2 linked regions of the Bythopirellula goksoeyrii genome follow. The protein of the gene in region 1 interacts with the protein of each later gene in a pairwise test. Links are inferred from orthologs where the notes say so. Each region holds a gene or a part of one and is shown in the gene's direction. Other genes may lie near its edges. The genes, in order: obgE and rplL.

Region 1 (9,375 bases):
GCACCCCGCGCCTCCGCGGTTATATTAATCCTTCCGACTCGCACCTGATGCGACGCGACAGATGCATTTGAAGAGAGGCGGAGCCTCACGTGCAGTGCGTTCCGAGGCAGAGCCTCGGAACGAGTTGGCAAGCGAAACTCAACTTGTCTGATGATCGATACTCAAGAATCGTCACTAACCTCTTTGCCTGTCCCCCAGCCCCCCCGTCGTACCTCCGCGCCTCTGCGTTTAAATATCTTACTTTCAATCCTACTGACTAGCGCCCAGTAACCAGTGCCTAGCTCCTCTTCCCGTCACTTGCGTTTACGGCTAGCCAATCGTTGCTGCGCGACCATATTCGATTGGCACAAAAATCGAACCTAACCTCCGCCTCTTATTTCCTTATAATGGCGAAAGCACGGCAGCACGAAAAGAGTCGCTGTCCTGTGGCTTTGTGCTGCGCTGATCGTTGATAAGATTTTCGGTAGTTTGTTTGCCCGAGAGAGTAATTCGACTCGAGCGAAGCGGCTAGAGATCCGTCTCTACGGGGCCAAGGTTGTTCGCCTTTTGTATTTCGAAGGAGGGTTTTGTTTGCAAAACTATTTCAAAATCTTTACCAAACCGCTGGAAAACAACAAATTGTCGCCGAGTTTTGTATTTTGTTTTTCGCATGCTGCTCCTGCGACAAAAGTTTGTGCTAGGGGCGGGTGAAGTGGATTACTTGCTCATTGCCAGAAAATCTTGATACTCTATCATCCATAGAAGTACTAATCTCATCTGGCAGTCTGATTTAGGAAGAAAGTCGCCATGGCAAGTCACCTTGCCGATACATCGAGCGAGCGGAAGTGGGCGACTGGCTGGATCCTGCCATTGTTGGCGGCCTTGTCTCTCGGCATCTTTGGCGGTTTGGGTGTCTTCACTTTCGGATACGGCGAGGGGTACGCGTACCTTGGCAACGACCCGCAGAGCTGTGCCAACTGCCACGTAATGCAGGAGTCGTATGACTCCTGGCTGAAGTCCAGTCATCATGCGGTCGCTGGTTGCAATGACTGTCACACGCCGCACGACAATCTGTTAGCCAAATACTGGACGAAAGCCGACAACGGTTTCTTTCATTCCCTGGCATTCACGACAGGGGAGTTTAAGGACCCGATTCAAATCAAAGAACGCAACAGCAACGTTGTTCAAGCGGCCTGCCTGCACTGTCACACGGATCTTGTGAATCACATGCTGCCAGTCGAAAAAGGTGGCGACATGCTCAGTTGCGTTCATTGTCACCAAAGTGTGGGTCACGCCCAATCCGTCGCTCCCAGGCGCTACGAAGGATATTGAAGAATGTATGTCGATCTATTCCGTAAATTGTATTCTCCACGGCAAGGTGGAGTTCGAATGCTTCTGCTCACGTTTCTTGCCGCCGCAATCGGAACCGCGCTCGTTGCATGGGTCTTAATTACAATGCTTGCCCGCAAGCAAGAAGCTCGCGATCCCTACGTGCGGGTCGTCGATCTCAATGAGATCTCGGTCGATCCCGAGCCTTGGGGACGCAACTGGCCTCATCAATTCGATGGCTGGAAGTCCACCGCCGGCGATAAGTTCTACGGCGGGTCGAGCGCGATGCCACAGTCGAAGTTGGAGAAGCAGCCCTGGCTCAAGCGGCTCTATGCCGGATACGCCTTCAGCATAGATTACCGCGAAGCCCGCGGCCACGCCTATATGCTCTACGACCAAGGTGTCACCGAGCGTGTCACAAAGAAGCCACAAGCGGGCGCATGTTTACATTGCCACGGATCGACGTCGGTTCTTTACCGCAAAGTGGGGCTCGAAGCACTGGACAAGGACAGCAGCGACGAAGCCTTGTCAGCTGGCTTCAATATGGAGGCGGTGCAGAAAGGCTTCGAGCAGCTCAGCACGAAATCCTACGAAGAGGTGCTCGCGATGCTCAAACAGACGCCGGACGGTACCCCGGAAGAAAACAAACCGGTCTTTCCGCAAGCGCCTGTAGGTGGGTTTGAAGGTGAGTTCGCCGGTAAGCCGGTTCCCGAAGACCACCCGGAGATTGGTGAGGCGCACCCGGTTACCTGTATCGATTGCCACGATCCCAAAACGATGGAGATCCGTGTAACCCGCCCCGGGTTCATCAACGGCATTCGTGACCTTGCCGAGGGAGACGCTCCGGCGCCTCACCTGCCAAGTATCGACAAGTGGCGCAACGGCAACCGCGATGTGCCCTACGATCCGAATGTGCACGCCAGCCGCCAGGAAATGCGGTCCTTCGTCTGCGGACAGTGCCACGTGGAATACTACTGTGCCAATAAGATGACGCTCACCTTCCCCTGGAAGAACGGTCTGCGAATGGAAGACGAAGAACGCACCTGGGAGGAAACCACGTTTCCCGATGGCAGTGAGTTCTTCGACTATGTGCATGGCGAGACCGGTGCGAAGACCTACAAGGTGCAGCATCCCGAGTTTGAGTTGTGGAGCCAGGGCATTCATGCCCGCAGCGGTGTTAGCTGCGCGGACTGCCATATGCCTTACCAGCGCGTGGGAGCAGCCAAGCTGAGCAGTCACAACGTGCGTTCCCCGCTGCTCAATATCAATGCTTCCTGTCAGAACTGCCACCACCAAAGCGAAGCCGAGTTGGCAGGACGCATCGAAACCATCCAGGAGCGGAATCAGGCTCTGCTAGAGCGAGCTGGCGCTGCCATGACCGAAATGGTCGACGCGATCAAGGAGGCCAAAGCGGCAGGTGCGGATGAGGAGTCGCTGAAGGATGTCTACGTCTTGCAGCGCAAGGCGATGTGGCGCCTTGACTACATTAGCAGCGAAAATTCGCGAGGGTTCCACGCCGACCAGGAAGCGGCACGGATCCTTGGTGAGTCAATTGATTACAGTCGCCAGGCACAAGCGGCTGCTCTGAGGCTGCGTGCACCTGAGGCACCGAGTACTGAAGATTTGCCCGTGGAAGAAGTGCAAGGAGTCACCAAGCCGAAGAGCTGACTCAGGGGAAATGAAAAGCAATCAATCGACACTCACTTACCCCAACTCCCCAGGACTGACCCCCAGATCAACAATGCTACACGCCACGATCGGTTCGAGCCCCATCTCCTTGGCGGCAGCGACCAGTTCGTCGCTCTCGCTTCCCGGATTGAGCCACAACTCGTCGCAGCCTTTGGTGGCGATCTCCGCGAGAAGGTTGATCCCGACCGCGGGGGGCACATAGAGACTCACCCGAGTAAGCCGCTCGGCGGGGACCTCGGCCAGCGACGTGTAAACGGTCAGCCCTTCGATTTCGCCCCCCTTGGGGTTGATCGGAAACACTTCATACCCTTGGGCCTGATGGGCACGAACCGATTTGTTGCCGAACTTACTGCGGTCGGCACTGGCACCGATAATAGCGACGGTAGGGCGAGACATGGGGCGACCCTCATGAAAGGATAGTTTTCGAGTTTGGCAAACAGTATAGATCGAATCGGAGCGATGGAGTAGGGAACCGCTTCGTAGATCGACATTGGCTGGTATTTCCGCGCAAACCGTCAGCAACCGGATATCCGCCGATTCCCGCTAAAATAACGCAAATATTTGCTGTCCCGTAGCGGGCCAATTATACTTAAAGGGAGCCCCTTTCGGCATCTTAACGCCTGCCGGCAAATCCAGTCTTCGACGAACAGAGAAACTATGTTTAGCGCGAATTTGACATCACGATGGTTGACCGGTTCGCGCTTGGTGGCCCTCGCTCTCGTGGTTACTTTCTCATGGAGCAATTTGCTCATTGCTCAAGAAGCAGACGAGGCGGCCTCCGCGGGACCCCGTTTCGCGCCGGGAGTGCTCACTACGATTGAGCCCAACTTGGAGCCGGCCGACACCGTCAATGTACACGACATGGTAGAGATCCGTGCTGACAAAGGTCTTCAGCGCACACCCAATCTACTCTCCGAAAGCCGCACGCTTTTTGAGATTGCCGAGGACGCCGAGTTCCGTCAGAGCATCTGGTGCCTGGAGTTCTCCTTCAAGCCACTGCGAATGATGTACGTCGATATTCCCCAGCCCAATATGAAAATGCAGCGCAAGCTGATTTGGTACATGGTCTACCGCGTCCGCAATACAGGGGCGGGACTTGTGCCAGAACGCGAGGAGAATGGCACGTTCACCACGGTCAAGCAATCGCTGGGACCACAGCGATTCATTCCTCAATTCTTTCTGAACAGTTTAGATCGCAACGCCGAAGGCGATCCGGTCCGAAAGTCTTACCTGGACCGGATTCTACCGTCGGCTGTTACAGCGATCGCCCGTCGCGAGCTCCCCGGTGGACAACTCCTGAACAATGTGGAAATCTCTGAACAACTCTTAGAGCCGGAAGAGGGCAGGGCAGTCGGCGGCCTCTGGGGAGTGGCCACTTGGGAAGATGTAGACCCCGAGATTGATTTTCTGGCTATCTACGTGCGGGGCCTCACCAACGCCTACCAATGGGAGGATGCGGCTGATTTCGAGGTTGGATCTGCCCCTGGCACGGGGAGAAAGTTCCAGCGGAAGGTCCTGCAGCTGAATTTCTGGCGTCCCGGCGACTCCTACGCCGAGCATGAGAACGAAATCCGCTTCGGATCAGCCCCCGGATATGCCGGGTATTATGGCACTCCCGAAGGCGTTGCCTATCAGTGGATTTACCGGTAGAATCGACGGGCTACCGGTCGCCGGAGAAGCAAACTGTGTTGCTCCGCGTGCGACTTCCACCAGACAACCCCTCGAACCCCCACTAGTGCCATGGCTCATAAAAAAGGACAAGGCTCCAGCCGCAACGGTCGTGATTCCAACGGACAACGCCGCGGTGTGAAGCGCTACGGCGGCGAAAACGTCATTCCCGGCAACATTCTCGTTCGTCAACTCGGCAACAAGTTCCACCCCGGCAAGGGCGTGGGCCAAGGAAAAGATTTTACCTTGTTTGCCTTGATTGAAGGTCAAGTCATGTTCGACCGCGAAGGTCGACGGATCAACGTGATACCCGTTGCCTAGGCATTTCTGTCTTTCCCACAGGGTGGGAATGACATGAAGCATTGAAATTCAGCAAGGGATGCGCAGCAGTGTGCATCCCTTTTTCATTTCCCCTCGTACTTACTCACTTCCCCGCCATGTTTGTCGATCGTGTTACCGTTGAAGTTGAGGCTGGCAAAGGAGGTGACGGCTGCGTCAGCTTTCGACGTGAAAAATACGTCCCTCGTGGCGGACCCGATGGGGGGGATGGGGGGCACGGTGGCAGTGTGATCGTAGTTGCCGAAGCAGGGGTCGATAGTCTCCAGATGCTTGTGCATCGCAAGCATTGGCATGCCCGCAGTGGCACGCCTGGAGGCAGTAAGAATTGCCACGGTGCCAACGCCGACGATCTCACGATTCTTGTCCCGCCGGGGACGGTCGTGATCGACGCCGACCACGATTTTGTGCTCAAGGATCTGGAAGCTGCGGGGGAACAGGTGATTGCTGCCCGCGGTGGAAAGGGTGGCAAGGGGAACACACGATTCAAGTCCTCCACCAACCAAGTTCCCCGAGAGCACACCCGCGGTGGCCCTGGCGAAGGCCGCCGGATTACCTTCGAACTAAAAGTGATTGCCGACGTGGGGCTGCTGGGAAAGCCCAATGCCGGCAAAAGCACTCTGCTCAGCCGTGTCTCGCGTGCCCGACCTGAGATCGCCGACTATCCGTTCACGACCAAGATTCCGAACCTGGGAATCGTGCAAGTCGACATCGACCATGCCCTGGTGATGGCCGACATTCCCGGACTGATCGAGGGGGCCCACTCTGGTGCCGGCTTGGGCCACGAATTTCTCCGCCATGTGGAACGTACCCGAGTGTTGGTCCATCTTATCGAGCCGATGCCCATGGACGGGACCGACCCTATCGAAAACTACCATGCCATCCGCTCGGAAGTAGAGAAGTATGATATTGACCTGGCCAATCGCCCTGAGATCGTTGCTATCAGCAAGGCGGAACTACCGGGGGCTGAAGAAGTTCGCAGTGATTTAGAGCAGACGATCGGCAAGCCAGTGATGCTATTCTCCTCAGTCACTGGTCAAGGCTTGAGCGAATTGGTTCGCAAGGCGTATACCATTCTGGGGGAAACACGGCAAACCACATGAGCGAAACGGCGGATCTGTTGGCGGTGGACGTCGGCACTAGCCGCGTGAAATTCGGCTGGTTTCCTGCTGAGATTGCCTGTTTGAATGACCCTGTAACGAGTACCTTACCAATTGCTAGTCCCCAGCTGCCTCTGCCCGACGAGACGTTTGCTTGCCGACATCGAGACGTGCCCCCGGACGAACTGGCTGAGCAAATTGCCGAGTGGCTTACGCAGCTGGAAGTTCAGCAGACTCAGGTTGCCCTCTCCTCAGTAAGCCCCGAAGCAACAAAGTCGGTCGCGGAGATACTAGCCCAGCACGGTTTTTCTTCTGTGAAGGTGCTGACCTCTGGTGATTTGTCACTGGAGGTTCAAGTAATAGAACCCAATCGTGTTGGCATCGATCGATTGCTCAGCGCAGTAGCCGTGAATCGAGTTCGCAATGCTGACCGGTCGGCCATCGTGATGGATCTGGGAACCGCAGTCACGGTCGATCTCATAAGTCATCACGGAGTCTTTCTCGGTGGAGCAATCCTACCTGGCTGGTCCCTCGCCGCTGCCGCCCTGCATGGGGGTACCAGTTCACTACCACTCCTTTCCTCGGATAACATCCAACTTCCTGAGCACGACTTGGGCAAATGCACCACCGAAGCCATCGCAGCGGGACTCACTTGGGGCCTGATTGGTGCTCTGGAGAAATTGATCGAGAAGTACACCGAACTTTCGGAAGGCACCCCTCAACTCTTTCTAACCGGCGGCGATGCGCCGATGGTCCTGGACGCACTCAGCGAAAGCACGGGACCCGTACGTCATATCTCACATCTCATTCTCGCAGGGATCGCTATCGTGAGTGAGGCGAAACGGTGACTCGCCCAGTTGGTGACAACCAAACGTGCGTCAGTGTGCTGACCCCCACCGGCCGCGGAGCCGTGGCCGTGGTAGCCGTGAAAGGTCCCGACGCTGTGACAGTCGTCAACAGTTGTTTCCTGGCAAAGAATGGTCGAACTTTAGATCAGCAACCTTTAAATCGCATTGTCTATGGTCACTGGGGCAGCATCGATGGAGAGGACTTGGTGGTCTGCCGCCGGAAAGAAGACGTGATCGAAGTGCATTGCCATGGTGGTACCCAATCCGTGTTGGCCGTAGTAGATCGGCTTGTTGATATGGGTTGCCATGAAATTGAATGGAAAGTATGGGTTACTCGTCAACAACATTGTCCACTCGTCGCCGAAGCACAGATCGCCATGGCCGGAGCAACCTCGATTCGCACCGCTCTGATTCTGCTGGATCAGTTTCACGGAGCCCTGCGCCGTGAAACTAAGGAAATCCATGCCGCAATCCAGACTGGAGAGTCTTCCGATGCCGCTATCCGCATCGAAAGACTCCTTGCCCGCGTACCTTGTGGATTACATTTGACCGAACCCTGGCAAGTCGTCATCGCCGGGAGGCCGAATGTCGGCAAGAGCAGCCTCATTAATGCGTTGGTCGGATACCGCCGCGCGATAGTCTTCGACCAGCCTGGAACCACCCGTGATGTAGTCAGTACGACCACCGTCATTGACGGTTGGCCCGTGCAACTGAGCGACACCGCCGGGCTACATTCTACGACCGATACCCTTGAAGCCGCCGGTATTGAGCAAGCCCGCAGTCAATTGGTACGTGCCGACATGGTTATTTGGGTTGAGGACGCTTCGACTATTGATTTCCAATCACTGCCGACCAGAACCGAGATCCTGAGCCAACGAGCGGTGGAACTAAGCCTCGTTCTTCCCAGCCGGCAACTCTTGGTACTCAATAAGTCGGATCTCGCAGGACACGATGTACCACCCAAGCTACTCGCTACCAGCACGCTAACGGGTCAGGGGATCGATCAGCTCCTATCGGCAATCGTTAAGCAGTTAGTTCCCGAGCCTCCCGCACCTGGGGCAGCGGTTCCGTTTACCACTAGGCAAGCAGGTTTCTTGCGAGCGGCGGCAACAGCTTGCGAGCAAGGAGACGCAGCAGATGCCTTAGCCCCGCTTAACGAGTTGCTTCATCCCGGATTGTACTCAGAATTAGATACAAAGCCGATCTAAATCTGACGCCGCCGAAAGCCGACCGCGCCGAGCAACGCCAATCCGCCGAGTAGCAACGAGCTTGGTTCGGGAATCGAAGGCCGCTCGTTGACCTTAATGAGGTAATCGTTTTCCCCGTTTGGCCCCGGCGTGATCGGGCCACTACCATTAAACATCAAGTTCTTGGTGATTTTGAACACGGCGCCCGGAGGAAGTGGAGGGAATTCAAACCAGATCGATAGGCCATCGGTACTGGTCATTCCTGGGAACGCACCAACCGGAGTTTCAATCACACCACCAGCCCACTTAAAAAGACCGCCATCGCCCACAGTTGGGTCGATGTCTTCGTGCCAGTCAACGATTGTTACGGGATGCGATGAAGTAGGGGGGCCAAGGGTGATGAACTCCATGACACTGACCATCGATCCGGGGCCACTTGTAGACCAGCCTTGACCATCGCGGTTGATGATAAACTGTTTCATCCAGGGGTTGTCCGTCTCCGGATCCGGTGTGATGGGGATCGGATTTGATGGATCACCGACCATGATCATATCTTCGTTTTCGTTGTCGCCAACGAAGGGACCCATGGGAGGAGGTGGATCCTGGGACACCCCAATCACGGTGCCAGCCGAAGCAGTCGCCGTCAAACAAAGCAGCAACGAGCCAACAAGTGCGAGGGAGAGCCCACCAGAAAAAAAGCTCTGCATGATCTTACGCATTAGTTCTCCTCCAAAAAAAGATTCCAAAGACAAGGGCACCTTCTTGCACATTCTAAATTGATCGCACTCCGAATGCCAGAGAATTCCAACAAGATCATTTACCCTAGTCCTAATGGGGGGCAAGCGAATAACGGAATTGGTTTCGTTAGGGATAGACTAGGGCGTTTACATAAATGCTTTGTCTATCATTGATTACGTCGTTTGCGTGCACGCGAACAAAGTAAATTGGAAAGGCAAAAAACTCAGATCTCAGGCCGGCGCAGAATCTCACTCGCAATAATCGCCTGCCGCATCCCTGCGGGACTGCGTAACATCTGAGCGATATCTTGGGCTCGCGAGTCCTTCAAAATCTCTTCCACGGGCTGAACTCTTCGTTCTAACGATCCCACCTTGTGGTCAAACCGTTCGTGCAGATGCTGCTCCAATCGTTCATCAGCATACTCTACATCATCACCTAGCTTGGCCACTTGTTGTGCGATGTCGGCAGTGTTGAGGTGCTTCGAAACGTGATCCCGAACAC
Region 2 (9,283 bases), 4.7 Mb from region 1 along the record:
TAGACCCCACAACTGGTCTTCCCTACTTGCCTTTCTACCCATTGACCAGCAAACCACTCACGAATTGGCTCGACACGCTCAATGAGGGCAGGCTAATGGTGGCTGTCCATACCAATGAGTCCGGTTTTCCATCCATGGCGATCCGAGGTCATATCAGTCCAATCCCTGAACCGTCATCATGGGGTCTCCTAGCGAGTGCCGTCATGCTTTGGATGGGGAGAAGAAGTAGCTTGCGACGCGGAGAAGTATTGTGATGCGAGTATGCGTTTCCAGTCTTGGTGCCCAACTTACCCTCCTCGTCTGTGTTGTGTTTGCAACTCCTCTGTATGGGCAATCATCAGTAAATGGGCAGTGGACAGACGTTTTTACATGGGGTCAGGGGGGAGGAGTTGAGGCGATTCATGTACACATGTTGCCTACGGGCAAAGTCATGTTTTGGCAGACATGGCGCGAAAGTATCGGTTTATGGGATCCCGACACGGATCAGTTTTCCAGCGCTGCTTATCCGAATCCGACTTCCTTCAACCCTTTTTGCTCGGGACATGCTTGGCTTCCCGACGGTCGACTCTTTGTTGGAGGAGGACATATCACGAACGACAACGGCCTGGATAGGGCTAATATTTATGATCCCTTTACCAATACCTGGGCCAACAATGTGCCAAACATGCCTAGCCTTTCCTCTCCGCCGTCTCCTTACACTACTGGACAGCGTGGGCGGTGGTATCCGAGCGCTACCACTCTAGGTAATGGAGATATTCTTATGCTATCGGGGGGGATGAATGGCAACTTCGATCCTGACAGCAATCCACTGCCTCAGATATATGAGTTTGAGACCAACTCCTGGCGTAGCCTGACTACGGCCTACAAGAGTTTGCCTCTTTACCCGCGCACATTCTTGACTCCCGATGGTGGAGTTGTGTCCCTCTCTAATTATGGCGACGATACAGATCTCCTTGACGTTTCAGGCACTGGATCCTGGCAATACTTAGGGGACACTCTTGACTCTAACCTGCATAACTACGGTCCGGCGGTCATGTACGATACCGGAAAAATCGCCTACATCGGCGGAGGGCACGTCCCCACGGCCAACATATCGCTATTGGATTTGACCGACGCGACTCCTTCCTGGACTTACGGCGCGGACACGATGGCTCAACCTCGTCGGCAGAATAACGCCACGATACTGGCTGACGGTACGGTTCTACTCACCGGGGGAACCTACGTTACTGGATGGAACGATCCCAACGGGCTTGTCACAGTAGCAGAAATCTGGGACCCCACTACTCAGCAAGTCACGCAAGTTGCCGAAGCTGATTCATCCATATATCGCGGCTACCATTCTACTGCGCTACTGCTCCCCGATGGCCGGGTTCTTGTGACTGGCGGAGACCACGATACCGGGGGCTTCCAACAAAACCTGAATGCAGAAATCTACTCACCTGCCTATTTATTTGCTCCCGATGGATCGCCGGCGGTTCGGCCAGAGGTTGGTTTGGCACCCTCGTCAGCCGCCCTAGGCGATTCAATTTTCGTGGAGACTCCTGACGCCGCGAGCATTACTAAAGCTCTCTGGGTCATTCCAGGTTCCGTCACGCACGCCCAGAATTGGACTCAGCGTGCCAATAATCTCGATTTCGTCATCACTGATGGCGGGCTCAACATTGATCTTCCCTCGAGCGGAAACGAAGCACCCCCTGGCTATTACATGCTGTTCTTGGTAGATGACAAAGGAGTTCCCTCCATAGCCCACTGGATACAGGCCGAACTTGCATCGACACCGGAGTTTTTCGGTGATGTTGATGGGGACCTCGATGTCGACGGGAATGATTTCCTCAAATGGCAGCGTGGCGAATCACCAAATCCGCTTGACTCGATAGAACTGGCCACTTGGCACTCAAACTACGGATTTAATGGCTCAGTGGAAGCTGTTCTCGTGCCGGAACCTATCTTTTGGGGCCTATACTGCGGGATCTTTTGCGGAGTTGGCCTCCTGAGTAGCAGGGTGCCATACAAGAATAGAACAGCAAAAAATGTCAAAATAGGGTGACTTTACCCTCTTCTGCTGCGGTGAGTGGCTCTGTGAGGGGGAGTCTGACGCCACAAGTATCTTTTTGGCGCGAAATTCGCCCTGATCGGCTTGTCACACATTCCAACACGGTTATATTAGTTGATTCGCGTAAGTTTCAAGCAGCCAGGCTAGCGTAGCTCAATTGGCAGAGCAGCTGATTTGTAATCAGCAGGTTGTGGGTTCAATTCCCTCCGCTAGCTCGTACAGTTGTGTGGGTAATTGTTTGGGAGTGGTTGTGGGCCCCAGTGGAGACTCCGTATTGAGATGCCTTTGTCTAACGATGCGGGCATGTTTTGGGTAGGTTTAGCAGGTGCAGATGGTAAGCCAGTAGGCTAGCAGATCGGGGGAGTTACCGAAGCGGTCAAACGGGGCAGACTGTAAATCTGCTGGCTCTGCCTTCGCAGGTTCGAATCCTGCACTCCCCACTGTTGAATGCGGAATGTGGATTGCGGAATGCGGAATAAAAAATGTATTCCGCAATCCGCATTCTGCACTCCGAATTCAGCTTGCGGGTGTAGCTCAATGGTAGAGCAACAGCCTTCCAAGCTGATGACGAGGGTTCGATTCCCTTCACCCGCTTTGAGTGAAAGCTATTGGCAGTTAGCGATTAGAAGTTAGTAAGGAAATATCGTTCAAGATCAAGAGTGTAAATGAGCTAACGGCACATGGCTAATAGCTAACGGCTAACAGCTAATAGCTCAAAATGCTGCTGTAGCTCAGTTGGTAGAGCACTTCCTTGGTAAGGAAGAGGTCATGAGTTCGAGTCTCATCAGCAGCTCTGTGAGGAAGTAGTTGGCTGTTAGCAGTTAGCTGTTAGTCATTAGCAAGTACAATCGTGTTGCTAGCGACTAACAGCTAATACCTAAAAGCTTTATTTGTAGGAGTTGTTTAAATAGCTCCTTTTTGTCCTAGAAACAAACGACCTAGTATTTTAGTTAGGGAGAAAAATGGCTAAGGATACATTTGAACGTACCAAGCCTCATGTGAACGTTGGTACGATCGGTCACATCGATCACGGCAAGACAACAACAACTGGAGCTATCTTGGCAGTTCAGGCGGCCAAAGGGCTCGCCAAAACAAAGTCGTATGCTGATATCGCCAAGGGTGGTACAGTTCGCGATGAAACTAAGACGGTAACGATCGCTGTTTCGCACGTCGAGTACGAAACACCGAATCGTCACTATGCACATATCGACTGTCCTGGTCACGCCGACTTCATCAAGAACATGATCACTGGTGCCGCCCAGATGGATGGTGCCATCCTGGTTGTGTCAGCTGCTGACGGCCCGATGCCTCAGACTCGTGAGCACATCCTCTTGGCTCGCCAGGTTGGTGTGCCTCGGATCGTGGTGTTCCTGAATAAATGCGATTTGGTCGACGACGAAGAATTGCTCGAGTTGGTCGAATTGGAAGTTCGTGAATTGTTGACGACTTATGGTTTCCCTGGCGACGAAGTGCCTGTTGTTAAGGGTGCCGCCAAGGCTGCCTACGACAATCCTTCGGATCCAGAGGCATCTAAGTGCATCACAGAGTTGATGGAAGCCATCGATTCCTACATTCCCGAACCCACTAGAGAAACTGATAAGCCGTTCCTGATGGCAATCGAAGACGTGTTCTCGATCGAAGGTCGTGGCACGGTAGCTACGGGTCGTATCGAGCGTGGCCAGGTCAAGGTTGGTGAGGAAGTCGAAATCATCGGTTTGACTTCAGCCCCCACCAAGACGACCTGCACCGGAGTCGAGGCATTCAACAAAACGATGGATCACGGAATGGCTGGCGACAACGTCGGTTGCTTGTTGCGTGGCGTCAAGCGTGAAGATATCCAGCGTGGTCAAGTTCTGGCTAAGCCAGGAAGCATTACCCCCCACACCAAGTTCGAGGCCGAAGTCTATGTCTTGAGCAAGGAAGAGGGTGGGCGTCACACGCCGTTCTTTAGCGGTTACCGACCTCAGTTCTACTTCCGGACGACTGACGTCACGGGTGCAGCAAATCTGGTAGGTGATGTTGAGATGTGCATGCCTGGCGACAACGCACGAATTAGTGTTGAGCTTGGTAAGCCGATTGCCATGGACGACGGAGTGCGTTTCGCCATTCGCGAAGGTGGCAAGACGGTTGGTTCCGGCGTAGTAACGAAAATTTTAGAGTAAGAAAAAGTGAGTAGGTGAGTAGGTGAGTAAGTAGTGTGTTGATTGTGTGGATGGCGTTGCTACCTACTCACTTATTCACCTGCTCACCTATCACTCTTACACAAAGGGGTGTAGCTCAATTGGCAGAGCACCGGTCTCCAAAACCGGGGGTTGCGAGTTCGATTCCCGCCGCCCCTGCATACAGGAAGTTGTGAGTTTCGGTCATTGCGGACTGTGGGTCGTGTTGTAGTGGCTCATAACGCAAGTCTCGTGGCTCGTTGGGAAAGCTTAAAGTGGCAGAGTTAATTTCAGGAATGTTCAACGCTTCGCGGTATAAGCGAAGTCAGGGCAGGATCGCCCGGCAGGTCACTTTCGCGGCCATTGCGCTGGCGTTTGCTGCCGGGGCTTGGAAGCTCAATGCGGTAAGCATCACTGATATGGGTCGCTATGTGCTTCCATTGGTGATGTTGGCGGTAGGCTCGTGGATCAGCTTTCGAATAGTCAATTTGCCGAAGTTCGCGGATTTTTTAATTTCCGTGGAAGCGGAGATGAATAAAGTGTCATGGCCGAGCCGCAGTGAATTGTGGCGGGCCTCGATGGTGGTTATTGCGGTGATTTTCTTTCTGGCGGGACTCTTGTTTGTCTATGACGCAGTCTTGAAAATAATCGCTCGACAGATTTTCTAACAGATCGAATCGATTTCAATAGCCGTCATTCTTTATAGCTTCAGGGAAACCTCGTGAGCGACGAAAACGAAAAAATCACCGACTCTCAACTCGCCGAGGAAAATTCCGTCGAGGCAGAGGATACTGTTACGGCTACTGACGACCAAGAGCAGGTGGTGGAAGATTCTTCTGCAGTTCAGCCTGAAGTGGATGAGGTAGAAGTTGAGGAGGTGAAGGAGCCCGCGGTCATAAAGAGCCCGCCCAAGAAGGAGCCTGAGCCTGAAGAGGAGATGGACCCTGTAAAACGCGCCTTGTTGCCCAAGAAGCCGGACACAGGGCCTGTTGTCATGGATTGGTATATTCTCAAGGTGCAAAGCAACCGAGAGAGATCAATCGCTGAAGCACTCAAGCGCAAGATTGCTATTGAGGGATTGGATCGCTACTTCGACGACGTGGTCGTTCCCACCGAGAAAGTTACGGAGTTTAAAGCAGGGAAAAAGAAGGTCGTTGAGCGGAAGCTTTACCCGGGTTACATCGTTGTGCATATGTGCATCAATGACGATACCTGGTTTGCAGTACGCGAGACCTCGGGGATTGGTGATTTTACTGGCTCAGCGGGAAAGCCGTCTCCCATGTTGCCGCACGAAGTGGCTCGGATAATTACAAAAGATGAGGAAGAAGTTGAGGAGTCGCCGAAGCTCAATATCAATTTCAAGATTGGCGATCGTGTGAAGATCAAAGACGGAACTTTCGAGAGCTTCGAAGGGGACGTCAATACAATCGACGAGCAAAATGGTCGCGTCAATGTGATGATCAACATTTTCGGCCGCAGTACTCCCGTCGAGTTGGAATACTGGCAAGTAGAAAACGTATAGGGCTGGTCGCATTAGCGGCCAGTAAATTAGAACCCGAGCAAAAATCATGGCAAAGCAACTAGTAGGTACCGCCAAGTTCCAGATCCCGGGTGGTCAAGCCACTCCTGCCCCTCCTGTTGGTACGTCCTTGGGAAAATATGGTGTGAACTTGGGTCAATTTGTCCAGGCGTTCAACGACAAGACACGCGAAGCTGGCGGAATGATGATCCCGGTAGTCGTCAATGTCTACAATGATCGCTCGTTTGACTTCATCACCAAGAGTCCTCCAGCTGCCGTCCTTTTGAAGAAGGCCGTTGGCTTGGCTAAAGGGTCGGGCGTTCCTCACAAGGTCAAAGTAGGAAAAATCACGCATGCCCAAATGGAAGAAATTGCCAATACGAAGATGAATGACCTAAACGCCAGCGACTTGGACAGCGCGGTTCAAATGATAGCTGGTACAGCCCGCAGCATGGGTCTCGAAATAGAAGGTTAGCCGGCCCAGCCCGCTTCAACGGGCAGTTACAAAACAAAGTAAGCGAAGCATATCATGCCAAAACTAGCAAAACGAATGAAGAGCCTGAGCGAAAAGCGTCCCCAGGCGCCTTTGCCAATTTCAGAAGCTGTCGATGTGTTGAAAACATTCGACGGAACCAAGTTTGTGCAATCAGTAGAGATTGCCATGCGGTTGGGAGTCGATCACACGCAGGCTGATCAAATAGTCCGAGGTTCGATAGTTCTGCCCCATGGAATTGGAAAAGTGCAGCGAGTGATTGTCTTTGCCAAAGGTCCCGCAGCGGATGCAGCTCGTGAAGCGGGAGCAGACGAAGTGGGTGACGAGGATCTGGCAAAGAAAATACTTGGGGGTTGGACCGATTTCGATGTCTGTATTGCGACTCCGGACATGATGAAAGTCGTCGGTCCGCTAGGGCGAGTTCTGGGTCCGAGAGGTTTGATGCCTTCACCGCGCGCTGGGACGGTGACTCCCGATGTTGCCAAGACCATTGGCGAATATAAAGCAGGGAAGGTTGAATTTCGTAACGACAAGGGTGGCAACGTTCAGGCGATCGTGGGCAAGATGGATTTTGAGGCCGAGAAGCTGGTTGAAAACATCCAGGCCTTTGTGAACACAATTTTGAATTTGAAGCCGTCGTCATCAAAGGGTACTTACGTAAGGTCAGCCCACATTAGTGGTACCATGAGTCCCAGCGTCCCGTTAGCAGTCTAGCCTCGAATCCCTTCCTGGAATTAATCCTCTAAAATCCAATTAAGCAAGTGCCATGAGCAAGTACGTAAAAGATTTGATCACTGACGAATTAAAGAGCCGTTTCGACGGCGTCACGGATGCTTTGTTGGTAGATGTTGTGGGTATGGAAGCGAACAGCAACGTTGAGCTACGCAAGCAATTGCGACAAAAGAACATGCATCTGCTGGTCGTGAAGAATAGTTTGGCGCGACGCGCAACCGATGGGACGGCGCTAGCTCCGGCTTTTGAAGGGTCCGAGGGGACTTTGGCGCTTATTTGGGGCGGCGAGGATGTCGTTTCGCTTGCCAAGGAAGTCACCCGCCTGGCAGAGGATGCCAAGTATAAGCCCTTTGCCCCTAAGGGTGGCGTGATGGATGGTGCCAAACTGACTGCCGATGATGTTAAGGCTGTCAGCAAATGGCCAAGCCGTGAAGAACAGCTCAGTATTCTACTGGGTCAGATTCTAAGTCCTGGAGCAACGCTTTCTGCTCAGTTGCTGAGCCCAGGCGCCAAGCTTGCCAGTCAGGTGAAAAAGAAGAGCGAGGAATAGTTTTCCAGTCAACAACAAGTCAGCGAATTTTGGGCCGACGGGCCCTCCTATAGCGAGAAAGGATAGATAGATATGAGTGATGAAGCAGTAGCAGAGGTTTCTGCAGCAACCAAAGAGATGGGCGACAAGATTGTCGCGTTGACCCTTAAAGAAGCCAAGGAATTGAGCGATTACCTGAAGGACACCTACGGTATTGAGCCAGCTTCCGGTGGTGGCGTGGTCATGGCAGCCGGTGGCGGAGATGCTGGCGGTGCTGCCGCAGCTGAAGAGCAGACGGAATTCGACGTCGTGCTCGAAGCCGTTGGTGGAAACAAGATCGCGGTCATCAAGGTCGTGCGAAGCGCGACTGGCTTGGGTTTGAAAGAAGCCAAGGATCTCGTCGAGGCCGCTCCTAGCAAGGTCAAAGAAGGTGTTTCCAAAGAGGACGCGGAAAAGGCCAAGGCCGAGTTGGAAGGGGCTGGCGCTACAGCCGCGATCAAGTAGATAAGTTCAAGCGGAGCATAAGCCCGTTGTGTCCTCACTAATTGAGGGTCCTCGGGCGGTTCGCTCTGCGCGATTTCGTAGCGAATTCCCAAGAACGAATTCCTGGTACCAAGGGGAGGAAATGGCAGCGATAGCACGGAGAGTTGTCGACCGCTGTTTTCACACAAACGCATCCCAGTGCGTTTCCCTTGGTTTTGCTCGGCGTCACATGGTCCGCCTGCCGCTCGTCGGTGGCACGGCGTGCTGTTGTCGCTTTTTTCACAATCACTCGTGATATCGGAGCAGCCCGCCCTATGGCAGTCCCGGCCCAACGACGCTTGCAGACTGATTCCGTCCGCGCCTTCGGCAGTGCCCGAATTGGCTACGACATTCCCGACCTCACCAAAATTCAAACCGAATCTTATGCACGGTTCCTTCAATATGACGGAACTAGCACCATTGCGCGCAAAGATGACGGTCTGGAAGGTGTATTGCGTGAGATCTTCCCCATTGAGAGCTACGACAAGACGATTCGCCTGGAGTATCTCCGCTATGATCTAGGGAAGCCACGCTACAATCCTGCGGAATGTCGCCAATTGCGTTTGAGCTATGGGCGCCCCTTCCGGATCTGGCTCCGTTTGGTGAAGGATCAGCCGGTAGAGGAAGAAGTCTACCTGGGTGATCTGCCTATCATGCTTGGTGGTGGCGAGTTCATTATCAATGGTGCTGAGCGCGTCGTCGTGAGTCAGTTGCATCGCAGTCCTGGTATCGATTTCGTATCCGAACTTGATGCAGGTGATCGTCGCATTCATAGCTGCCGTGTTATTCCTGAGCGTGGTAGTTGGATCGAACTCAACACGACCAAAAAGGATAGCATCACAGTCCGAATCGATCAGAGCGGACGGTTCTCCGCGGTAACCCTACTGCGCGCCATGAGCCCCGAGCTCAGCCTGGATGCTGACATTCTTAAGCAGTTTTACGAGACCAGCAAGCAGAAGATTGTCGACGGCCGCAGCGCTGCCAAAATTGAAAGTCAGATTGCCGTAGGCGACATCGTCTATCCTGTCGGGAGTGAACGAGCTGGTGAAATCATTATTGAAGGTGGTCAGCGAATCACCAAGAATATCGCCGAAGTAATCTGTACTTCCGGCGTTAAGAGTGTTGAGGTGATGGAGCTACCGAAGACTCCTCACTTGCTCAACGCGATGGCAGACGACAACACGTCGAGCCATGAAGAAGCTCTCTTGAGGATTTATCAGCGCCTGCGACCAGGTAATCCCCCGCAGCTGGAGAAGGCACGCCAACTTTTCAACGA

The links.
Region 2: the proteins of obgE (region 1) and rplL interact in binary tests that used the Escherichia coli proteins (3 or more experiments, as listed by UniProt). The link is inferred for Bythopirellula goksoeyrii from one-to-one orthologs.

What each region holds. Positions count from the first base shown.
Region 1 is NZ_CP042913.1:5,913,242-5,922,616, reverse strand. What follows is about bases 4,244-7,079. They hold obgE (GTPase ObgE), read left to right. Parts: upstream 4,244-5,054; coding sequence 5,055-6,104; downstream 6,105-7,079. Other genes in these bases: Pr1d_RS23355 (GTPase), read left to right, coding at 6,946-7,079; Pr1d_RS23360 (type III pantothenate kinase), read left to right, coding at 6,101-6,949; rpmA (50S ribosomal protein L27), read left to right, coding at 4,738-4,986; Pr1d_RS23375 (hypothetical protein), read left to right, coding at 4,244-4,647. Also shown: nrfH (cytochrome c nitrite reductase small subunit), read left to right, coding at 787-1,311; Pr1d_RS23385 (ammonia-forming cytochrome c nitrite reductase subunit c552), read left to right, coding at 1,369-2,976; Pr1d_RS23380 (CoA-binding protein), read right to left, coding at 3,013-3,393; more of Pr1d_RS23375, read left to right, coding at 3,655-4,243; more of Pr1d_RS23355, read left to right, coding at 7,080-8,157; Pr1d_RS23350 (PEP-CTERM sorting domain-containing protein), read right to left, coding at 8,154-8,855; Pr1d_RS23345 (hypothetical protein), read right to left, coding at 9,098-9,375. UniProt on the Escherichia coli protein: An essential GTPase which binds GTP, GDP and possibly (p)ppGpp with moderate affinity, with high nucleotide exchange rates and a fairly low GTP hydrolysis rate.
Region 2 is NZ_CP042913.1:1,212,510-1,221,792, reverse strand. What follows is about bases 6,540-9,283. They hold rplL (50S ribosomal protein L7/L12), read left to right. Parts: upstream 6,540-7,578; coding sequence 7,579-7,989; downstream 7,990-9,283. Other genes in these bases: rpoB (DNA-directed RNA polymerase subunit beta), read left to right, coding at 8,283-9,283; rplJ (50S ribosomal protein L10), read left to right, coding at 6,991-7,506; rplA (50S ribosomal protein L1), read left to right, coding at 6,540-6,938. In the rest of the region: Pr1d_RS04885 (CHRD domain-containing protein), read left to right, coding at 1-254; Pr1d_RS04880 (galactose oxidase early set domain-containing protein), read left to right, coding at 254-2,047; tuf (elongation factor Tu), read left to right, coding at 3,016-4,215; preprotein translocase subunit SecE, read left to right, coding at 4,488-4,880; transcription termination/antitermination protein NusG, read left to right, coding at 4,934-5,734; rplK (50S ribosomal protein L11), read left to right, coding at 5,781-6,206; more of rplA, read left to right, coding at 6,261-6,539. UniProt on the Escherichia coli protein: The binding site for several of the GTPase factors involved in protein synthesis (IF-2, EF-Tu, EF-G and RF3). Is thus essential for accurate translation.